3 regions of the Ensifer meliloti genome follow, and region 3 is predicted to be linked to each of the others. Evidence: predicted binding sites of a transcription regulator. Region 3 holds the regulator's gene; each other region holds the start of a gene.
What was found. Region 3 encodes PhoB, which activates phosphate uptake and scavenging genes when phosphate is short. Its sites were predicted from a motif close to TGTCATNNANCTGTCAT; they were not measured.

Region 1: a site for PhoB is predicted at 1,677-1,693, ahead of PZL22_RS18970 (DUF47 domain-containing protein). Genes of this name have one in related genera too.
Region 2: a site for PhoB is predicted at 1,886-1,902, ahead of PZL22_RS17475 (DUF2794 domain-containing protein). Genes of this name have one in related genera too.

Annotation. Positions count from the first base shown of each region.
Region 1 covers NZ_CP120365.1:2,515,214-2,518,484, forward strand. Annotated here, with positions in the region: gene PZL22_RS18965 (inorganic phosphate transporter) at 5-1,009, opposite strand; gene PZL22_RS18970 (DUF47 domain-containing protein) at 1,009-1,653, opposite strand; gene recF (DNA replication/repair protein RecF) at 1,888-3,012, shown strand; gene PZL22_RS18980 (molybdopterin-synthase adenylyltransferase MoeB) at 3,039-3,271, shown strand, end outside.
Region 2 covers NZ_CP120365.1:2,163,414-2,166,684, reverse strand. Annotated here, with positions in the region: gene acnA (aconitate hydratase AcnA) at 1-542, shown strand, start outside; gene PZL22_RS17480 (DUF1223 domain-containing protein) at 785-1,588, shown strand; gene PZL22_RS17475 (DUF2794 domain-containing protein) at 1,917-2,327, shown strand; gene PZL22_RS17470 (ArsR/SmtB family transcription factor) at 2,533-2,847, shown strand; gene PZL22_RS17465 (SRPBCC family protein) at 2,844-3,203, shown strand; gene PZL22_RS17460 (ATP-dependent Clp protease proteolytic subunit) at 3,248-3,271, shown strand, end outside.
Region 3 covers NZ_CP120365.1:2,847,962-2,851,232, reverse strand. Annotated here, with positions in the region: gene PZL22_RS20585 (aspartate aminotransferase family protein) at 1-116, opposite strand, end outside; gene PZL22_RS20580 (hypothetical protein) at 130-378, opposite strand; gene PZL22_RS20575 (GcrA family cell cycle regulator) at 530-1,051, shown strand; gene phoB (phosphate regulon transcriptional regulator PhoB) at 1,147-1,830, opposite strand; gene phoU (phosphate signaling complex protein PhoU) at 1,941-2,654, opposite strand; gene pstB (phosphate ABC transporter ATP-binding protein PstB) at 2,741-3,271, opposite strand, start outside.

The DNA.
Region 1 (3,271 bases), 330 kb from region 3:
AGCGTCAGGCGACGAGGTCCGCGGCGAAATAGCAGAGCGCCGAGATCAACGCTGCCGCCGGCATGGTGATCACCCAGGCAACGACGATGTTGCCGGCAAGCCCCCACCGCACCGCCGATACGCGCCGCGCCGCGCCGACGCCGATGATCGCGCCGGTGATTGTGTGGGTGGTCGAAACCGGAATGCCGAGCCAGGTCGCGGCGAACAGCGTGATGGCGCCGCCCGTCTCGGCGCAGAATCCCTGCATCGGGTTGAGCTTGGTGATCTTCGAGCCCATCGTGTGGACGATTCTCCAGCCGCCGAAGAGCGTGCCGAGCGCGATCGCCGCCTGGCAGGTGATGACCACCCAGAAGGGCACGTAGAATTCCGAGCCGAGATAGCCCTGCGAGAAGAGAAGCACGGCAATGATGCCCATGGTCTTCTGCGCATCGTTGCCGCCATGGCCGAGCGAATAGAGGGAAGCCGAAACGAATTGCAGCACCCGGAAGGTGCTGTCGACGGCAAAGGGTGTCTGGCGAACGAACAGCCAGGAGACGATCAGCACCAACAGCAGCGCCAGAACGAAGCCGATGCCCGGCGACATGACGATGGCGCCGGCCGTCTTCAGCAGGCCTTGCCAGACGATGGAACTGAAACCGGTCTTGGCCAGGCCGGCGCCGACGAGACCGCCGATGAGCGCGTGCGAGGAACTCGACGGGATGCCGAAGACCCAGGTAACGATGTTCCAGGTGATGGCGCCCATCAGCGCCGCGAAGATCACCTGCGGCGTGACGATACCCGGATCGATGATGCCGGTTCCGAGCGTTTCGGCGACGTGCAGCCCGAAGAAGAGGAAGGCGATGAAGTTGAAGAACGCCGCCCAGAAGACCGCATATTGCGGCCGGAGCACGCGGGTCGATACGATGGTCGCGATCGAATTGGCCGCGTCGTGCAACCCGTTGAGGAAGTCGAAGAAAAGCGCGACGGCGATGAGCCCCACGAGCAGCGGGAAGGCGAGCGTCGCATCCATCAGACGTTCTCGATCACGATGCCGCTGATTTCGTTTGCCACATCCTCGAAGCGGTCGACGACCTTTTCCAGTTCGCCGTAGATCTCGCTGCCGATGATATAGGCCATGGGGTTGGAAGCGCCATGGCGCCGGAAGAGATCCTTCAGGCCCTGCTCGTGCAGCTGGTCGGATCTATCCTCGACATGCGTCACCTCCTCGGCGATGGCGCTGAGGCGATGAGCATTGGCACCGATCCGGCTGAGGAGCGGAATGGCCTCGGCGACGAGATGGGCGGCCTCGACGACCGCCGCACCCATGGCCTGCATGCCGGGATCGAAGCTCTTCTGCTCGTAGAGACGGATGGTTTTCACCGTCTTGTGCATCATGTCGATCGCATCGTCCATCGACTGGATGAGATCCTTGATGTCGCCGCGGTCGAAGGGGGTGATGAAGCTGCGGCGGACGGCCAGCAGAACCTCGCGGGTGATCTCGTCGGCCTCGTTCTCGAGCGCGACGATGCGGTCGCAATGGCTTTCGATGTCCGGGCCGCCGGCAAGCAACGCGTTCAGTGCCTCCGCCGCACCCATGACGGTGCGCGAATGATCGGCGAAGAGGTCGAAGAAACGGTCTTCCCGGGGGAGGAGCTTGCGAAACAGGCCGAGCATCAGCGATCCATCCAACTGTCGATTGTCACGCAGTTGTCATATTGTACTTGCGCGCTCGGGGAAAGTTCCGATGCGGCCGAAAAAAACGGCTTTCCCACAGGCGATTGGGGCGGAAATGCGCAGCCCGGATACGGAATCGCCGCAGGCGGGGGAGAGGCGGACAGAACACCCTTTCCGCCTTGCCTTGGCCGGGCTTTCATCCTACCTGACAGCAACGTCGATATCGGACTTGCAATGCCCCACAAGGTCTTTCTCACACGCCTGAAACTGAGCGACTTCCGCAACTATGCAACGCTGGCGCTCGACCTCGACCAGCGCCATGTGGTGCTGACCGGCGAGAACGGTGCGGGCAAGACCAATCTGATGGAGGGGGTCTCCTTTCTTTCGCCCGGGCGCGGTTTGAGGCGCGCTGCCTATGCGGATGTCGCCCGCGTCGGCGCCCCCGATGGTTTCTCGGTCTTCGCCGCCGTTGATGGCATGGAAGGGTCGGTGGAGATCGGCACGGGCACTCAAGGGACCGAGGAGGGGCAATCACGGCGCCTCAGGATCAACGGCACTGCGGCCCGCACGGTCGACGAACTCACCGATCACCTCAGGGTGCTGTGGCTCACTCCGGCGATGGATGGCCTCTTCACCGGCCCTTCCGCCGACCGCAGGCGCTTTCTCGACCGGCTGGTCCTGTCGCTCGATCCCGAACACGGCCGCCGCGCCAGCGAGTTCGACCGCGCCATGCGCAGCCGCAACCGGCTTCTCTCGGAATTCCGGCCCGATCCCGCCTGGCTGTCGGCCATCGAGCGCGAAATGGCCGGGCTCGGCATCTCCATGGCGCTTGCCCGTCAGGAGATGCTCGGCCTGCTCTCGGCCCTCGTCGAGCGGAGCCGGAGCGATGGGACCTTTCCGTCCGCAAGCCTGTCGCTCGCCGGCTTTCTCGATGACTGTGCCGGCATTCCCGCCTTTGAACTCGAAGAGCGATATCTGGCAATGCTCGCCGAGGGCCGTGCCCGCGATGCGGCCGCGGGCCGCACGCTGGACGGGCCGCACCGCAGCGATCTCCTGATCCGCCACCGGGAAAAGGACATCGAGGCCGAGCGTTGCTCGACCGGCGAGCAGAAGGCGCTGCTCGTCGGCCTGGTGCTCGCGCATGCACGGCTCGTCGGGGATATGACCGGCCACGCCCCGGTGCTGCTGCTCGACGAAATCGCCGCCCATCTCGATCAGGGACGCCGCGCCGCCCTCTTCGATCTGGTCGATGGGCTCGGCGGCCAGTCCTTCATGACGGGCACCGACCGGGCGATGTTCGACGCCCTTGGCGAGCGCGCTCAATATCTGGCCGTTGCAAACGGCCGCGTTTCGGGGTGACATGCAGCGCCCTGCGCGAAAATTACATGGAGACGCACATGACGACCGATGCGACGCTCGCTCCTTCGGAGATTGCGCGCTACGCACGCCACATCGTGCTGCCGGAGATCGGCGGCCCGGGGCAGCAGAAACTCAAGGCCGCGCGCGTGCTCGTCATCGGCGCGGGCGGGCTCGGCGCGCCGGCTCTGCAATATCTGGCGGCCGCCGGGGTCGGCACGCTCGGGATCGTCGACGACGACGTGGTCTCGTTGTCGAACCT
Region 2 (3,271 bases), 680 kb from region 3:
AGGTGATGATGCGCGGCACCTTCGCCAATATCCGCATCCGCAACCACATGCTCGGCCCGAACGGCAAGGAAGGCGGTTATACGATCCACTATCCCTCCAAGGAGGAGATGTCGATCTATGACGCGGCCATGCAGTACAAGGAGGAGGGCGTTCCGCTCGTCATCTTCGCCGGCGTCGAATACGGCAACGGCTCTTCGCGTGACTGGGCGGCCAAGGGCACAAACCTCCTCGGCGTCAAGGCCGTGATCGCCCAGTCCTTCGAACGCATCCACCGTTCGAACCTGGTCGGCATGGGCGTCGTCCCCTTCGTCTTCGAGGAAGGCATGACCTGGGAATCGCTGGGTCTCAAGGGCGACGAAGTCGTGACGATCGAGAATCTCGCCAACGTCCAGCCGCGCGAGAAGCGCGTGGCGAAGATCACCTATGGCGACGGCTCGGTGAAGGAGGTCCCGCTCATCTGCCGCATCGATACGCTCGACGAGGTCACCTACGTCAACAATGGCGGCATCCTGCAGACGGTTCTGCGCGATCTCGCCGCCTGATCGGCAAGTCATGAACAGAAAAGCCGGGGCGTCTACAGCGGCGTCCCGGCTTTTTCATGCCAGCTCGGCGTGGGTTTTCCACGGCTTTGCGGCAGTCACTCCAACGTGACTTTTCGTTGAAGAATACCCGTCGTATGTAGGGGTCTCCCCACGCGGCAATCGCGTTGAAACGACGCACTTCCGGATGGAAAACGGTTCCACATTTTCCCGGAAGTGCTCTAACGAGCACGAACAAAGACGCCATGATATCCGCCTGCACACCAACAATCCGACGTCTCGCCCTGGCGGTCGGGCTGTTTGGTGCGTTCTGCGGAGCGTCCGCAGCGGATGACGGCAGGGCGGCCAAGGACGGGGCGGTCGGGGGCGGGGAGATCAAGGGCGTCGTCGAACTCTTCACCAGCCAGGGCTGCTCCTCCTGTCCGCCGGCGGACGCAGCGCTCAAGAAGCTCGTCGATGAAGGCGAGGTCGTCGCGCTCGCCTATCATGTCGACTACTGGAATTATCTCGGATGGGCGGACACGCTCGCTTCCAAGGAAAATACCGAGCGGCAATATGCCTATGCGCGGATGCTCGGCCGCTACGGCGTCTACACGCCGCAGGCGATCCTGAACGGGCGCGATCATGCCAACGGCGCGGACCTGCCGGCCATCAGGAACCGGCTTGCGTTGATGGACGAGAAGGGCAAGGGCCTGTCGGTGCCGGTCGATGCCTCGATCGGCGGCGATGAAATCTCGATCAAGGTCGGTGCCGGCAAAGGCAGGGCGAATGTCGTCGTCGTCTATTTCGACCGGGCAAGGGTGGTCAAGGTCGAGAAGGGCGAGAACAGCGGCAAGGAGATCGCCTATTGGCATGCCGTGCGCGACATCCAGACGATCGGCATGTGGGAGGGAAAGCCCGCGGAATTCACGCTGCCCGCCTCGGTCCTGATCGAAGGCCAGGGCAACAGCGGTTGCGCGGTGCTGCTGCAATCGATGAAGGACAAGGAAACGCCCGGAGCCATCATCGGCGCTGCAACGGTTCTCGCGGGGCCGCAGGGAAAGCTCTGAGGGCGCAGGAAACGTTCCGCCTCGCTTGCGGCGGAACAGGGGATGGTTCGGCCCGGCAGCATCGAGGGGCTGGGGCTGAGGGTTCGAAGTTACCGGACCGAACCAGCCATGTCTGCGTTCGAGAACCTCCCGCAGCATGACGGCTGGCCGGACATACGGTGGCAACGACTCTGTCCGGCAGCGGTCGGAGTGTTGCGGCGAATTGGGGCGGCGTTTTGACTGAATTGCGGCAGCCCCAAGAATTGCTGACATTGATCAACAGCTTCCGTCTTGCTTTTCCGATCGTGTGAGGCACACTGTCGTGGTCCTGTCACATTAGAAGGCCGAAATGCCGATGACTGATGAAACGGATTTGCCGCGAGGCGAAGCACGTCACTACGGCCGGACCACCTCCGATGTGGTCGTCGATCTTCACGAATACAAGCAAGCCAAGAACCCCCCGCCCGTCACCTTCCATCGCCGCGAACTCGACCTGATCCTCAAGGTCTACGGCCGTATGGTGGGCGAAGGGGAGTGGCGCGACTATGCGATCGACCATCTGAGGGACCGGGCCGTTTTCTCGGTGTTCAAGCGCGCCGGAGAAGTGCCTCTCTACCGCATCGAGAAAAACCCGAAGCTCGCCGCGAAACAGGGCGCCTTCAGCGTGCTCAACGCTCACGGGACGATATTGAAGCGGGGCCACGAGCTCGCCCAGGTGCTCAAGGCCTTCGACAAGGTGCTGAAGCTCGTCAAGACCTGACCGACATATCACTGGAGCTGCCCCTCATCCGCCTGCCGGCACCTTCTCCCCGCAGGCGGGGCGAAGGGACAAGCGGCAGCGCTTCGCCTTGGCCCCCTCTCCCCGCGTGCGGGTTTATCCCTGAAACGGCGGGCAGCGCCAAATCGCCTGCACCGAGCGTGCCATCAGTGTTGCGAATCAGATAAGTGTATGCTTATCTGACGTCATGATTGAGAACGACATATTCAAAGCTCTCGCCGACCCGACACGCCGTGCAATCTTCGAGAAGCTGGCGAGCGGAAGTATGAACGCCAGTGCCTTGCGCAACGGAATGGACATCAGCCAACCGGCCATGTCCCAACACCTCCACGTATTGCGTAATGCAAAGCTGGTGCGGGAGGAACGGCAGGGGCGCTTCGTGAACTACGAGGTCGACCCGGAGGGGCTGGCGCTCATAGCCGGATGGCTGGCGAAGTATCGCGCCTACTGGCCGGCGCGGATCGATGCGTTGAAGGTCTTGCTGAGGGATATGGATCAATGAACGATGTGGAGCTAAACGAGCAGGCAAGGAATCTGGTGCTCGAATACGAACTCGATGAAGCGCCTGAAAAGGTTTGGCGGGCGATCAGCATGCCTGAGTTTCGTGAGAGATGGTTGCCCAGGCGGGAACTGGCCGGGGCTGAGCCTGTCTCCACCGCACCGGGCAAGGAAATCCGCTACAAAATGCGCGACGACGAGCCTCCCTTTCTCGAAAGCCTCGTGGCGTTCCAGGTCAGACCTAACAATGACGGCGGCACGATTCTTAGAATTATCCATGGGCTGGAGGATGAGCGACTGGCTCCGCGAACTCCGCCGGCGGCGAATAGCAATCGGTTTTGGCTGATGCGCGCCGCCTGACGTCTCATTCTACCAAAACAAGGTCATCAGACAGGAGTTCGCCTATGCGCGAAGCGATGCAACTCGTC
Region 3 (3,271 bases):
GCAGCGAAATCGAGATAGCGCGTGCCGTCTTCGGCGATCAGCCAAACGCCTTCACCTCGCTCGAAACGCAACGGCGCGCGCAGATAGGTGTCGTAAAGCGGCGTGGTTGCGGCCATGTCGAGCTCTCCTTCATTCCGGCGGCGGCATCGGACCGTTCGGCCCGATAAAAATCAAAAATGCCGCCTTGCGGCGGCGACAGGCACTATTCCCATTTCGCACCGCGATGTCAACAAAACCAAGGTTTGCAGGCGCTTTGCGGATACCGATTCCGAAGCGCGAAAAAATCGCACTCTGGGACTTGCAAAAATGCAACGCTCCGACAGCAAGTTGGGGAAAACCGCGAAATCGATTCGGCGCGATTCCGGCGACTCTTGCCACGGAGTCACCCTGCCGGTAGGTTAACATTCAATTACTAGACGCATGCGGCGGACCTAGTCACCAAAAGTATTATCGCGTTGAATCTTCGGGTTTTTCCCGGAGAGCGGTGACGGATTCCGCCATCCCAACGCCGAGAACGGGGAGTGCAGAGATGAACTGGACTGACGAGCGGGTCGAGAAACTGAAGAAGCTGTGGTCGGAGGGCCTGAGCGCCAGCCAGATCGCGGCGCAGTTGGGCGGCGTCAGCCGCAACGCGGTCATCGGCAAGGTTCATCGGCTGAGCCTGCCCGGGCGCGCCAAGGCCGGCGGAAGCACGGCCGCTGCAGCCCGCCCCAAACGGGCGACGTCTGCCCCGCGCGCACCGAACTACGCTGCGCGTTCCGTAACCCGCACCGTGACCCGCACGGCCGGCGCGACCGCGCTCAAGGAAGAGCTCGCAGTCGACCTGACGATCGACCAGGAGCTGCAGATCGACAGGAATATCGTCCTGCCGATGTCGCGGCGGCTGGAGCTCACGGAGCTTACCGAACGCACTTGCAAGTGGCCGATCGGCGACCCGCTCAAGGAAGAGTTCCACTTCTGCGGCAACGACTCCCCGGAAGCCTCTCCCTATTGCACCTTTCATGCCCGGCTGGCCTACCAGCCCTCTGCCGAGCGCCGGCGCATGCGCTGAGGCGCCTTGCTCATTCCGCTCTGGATGCACGACGAAAAATGGGGCCGGAAAGGCCCCTTTTTTCTTTGCCATGCCGTAAGCCGGCACCTTCGGTCTCAGCTCTCCAGCGAATAGCCCGCGCCGCGCACCGTCCGGATGACGTCGGGCATGTTGGAGAAGTTCAGTGCCTTGCGCAGACGTCCGACATGGACGTCCACGGTCCGTTCGTCGACATAGATGTCGTGCCCCCAGACACCGTCCAGGAGCTGTGAACGGGAGAAGACGCGCCCCGGTGAGGACATGAGAAATTCCAGCAGCCGGAACTCCGTCGGGCCGAGGCGCACTTCGCGGCTGCGGCGGTGGACGCGGTGCGTCTCCCGGTCGAGCTCGATATCGCCGCAGCGCAGGAGCGTCGACAGAACCTCGGGCTTGGCGCGCCTGAGCATAGCCTTGACCCTCGCCATCAGTTCCGGCGTCGAGAAGGGCTTGACGACGTAATCGTCGGCCCCGGTGGCAAGGCCCCGCACGCGCTCGCTCTCCTCGCCGCGCGCCGTCAGCATGATGATCGGCAGGCGCTCCGTTTCCGGCCGCTGGCGCAGCCTGCGGCAGAGCTCGATGCCGGAAACCCCGGGCAGCATCCAATCGAGGATGAGAAGGTCGGGCAGGCGCTCCTGCAGGCGGATCTCCGCCTCGTCGCCGCGAAGGATCGTATCGACCTCGAAGCCTTCTGCCTCGAGATTGTAGCGCAGGAGAACGCTTAGGGCTTCCTCATCTTCGACTACGGCAATCTTCGGCAACATTCAGTAGGACTCCTTCCTACGCACGACAGCCGTCATGCCGCCGCGCACGGTGGTAGGCCGCGCCAAAGCGGCCGGAACAAATTCTGCATAGGCCCGGATGCCGGGCGATCTCAGTCCGTCACGGAACCCAATGTCGACGTCATGTCGTCCTTCGGCCGTTCGCCCTGCGGCTGGGCGCCTGTCGCCATGTAGTAGATCGTTTCGGCAATGTTGGTCGCGTGATCGCCGATACGCTCGATGTTCTTGGCGCAGAAAAGAAGATGCGTGCAGGGCGTGATGTTGCGCGGATCTTCCATCATGTAGGTCAGCAGTTCCCGGAACAGAGAAGTGTAGATCGCGTCGATCTCTTCATCGCGTTCGCGAATGCTGTTCGCCTTTTCCGGCGAACGGGAGGCGTAGACGTCCAGGACTTCCTTCAACTGAACGAGCGCGAGCTCGGCCAGGTGTTCGAGGCCGCGCGCAAGCTTGCGCGGTATGCCCGAACCGGCGACGGCAATCACGCGCTTGGCGGTGTTCTTGCCGAGATCGCCGACGCGCTCCAGGTCCGCGGCGATACGGATCGAACCCATGATCTCCCGTAGATCCGAGGCCATGGGCTGGCGTTTGGCAATGGTGACGATCGCCTTTTCGCCGATCTGCCGTTCCGCGTCGTCCAGAATGGTGTCGTCGGAGATAACCTTCTGGGCGAGAGCAAGATCGGAATTGACGAGCGCACGGACGGAGTCCGCGACCATCTGCTCGGCAAGACCGCCCATCTCGGAGATGCGGCGCGTGAGATACTTCAACTCTTCGTCGAAGGCGGACATGATGTGTGCGTGAGACATATTCGTTTCCTCGGGAGACCCGCTGTTCTGAATGGCTCGGTCGATCTTAAACCGGGAGGGACGGAAAAGCGCCGCCCCTCTCGCCATCAGCCGAAGCGGCCCATGATGTAGTCCTGGGTGCGCTGATCGTCCGGGTTGGTGAACATTTTGTCGGTATCGTTCTCCTCGACGAGATTGCCGAGATGGAACATGGCCGTGCGCTGCGACACGCGCGCCGCCTGCTGCATCGAGTGGGTGACGATCACGATCGTGAAATTCGCCCGCAGTTCGTGGATGAGTTCCTCGACTTTCGCGGTCGCGATGGGATCGAGCGCCGAGCAGGGCTCGTCCATCAGGATGACTTCCGGGCTGACCGCGACGGCGCGGGCGATGCAGAGGCGCTGCTGCTGACCGCCGGAAAGTCCGGTGCCCGGCTCCTGCAGCCGATCCTTCACCTCGTTCCAGAGCCCGGCCTTCTGCAGGCTCGTTTCCACGACCTCGTCGAGTTCGGCCTTGGTGCGTGCCAGGCCATGGATGCGCGGCCCGTAGGAGACATTGTCGTAGATCGACTTCGGGAACGGATTGGGTTTTTGGAACACCATGCCGACCCGGGCGCGCAGCTCCACCACGTCGATCGA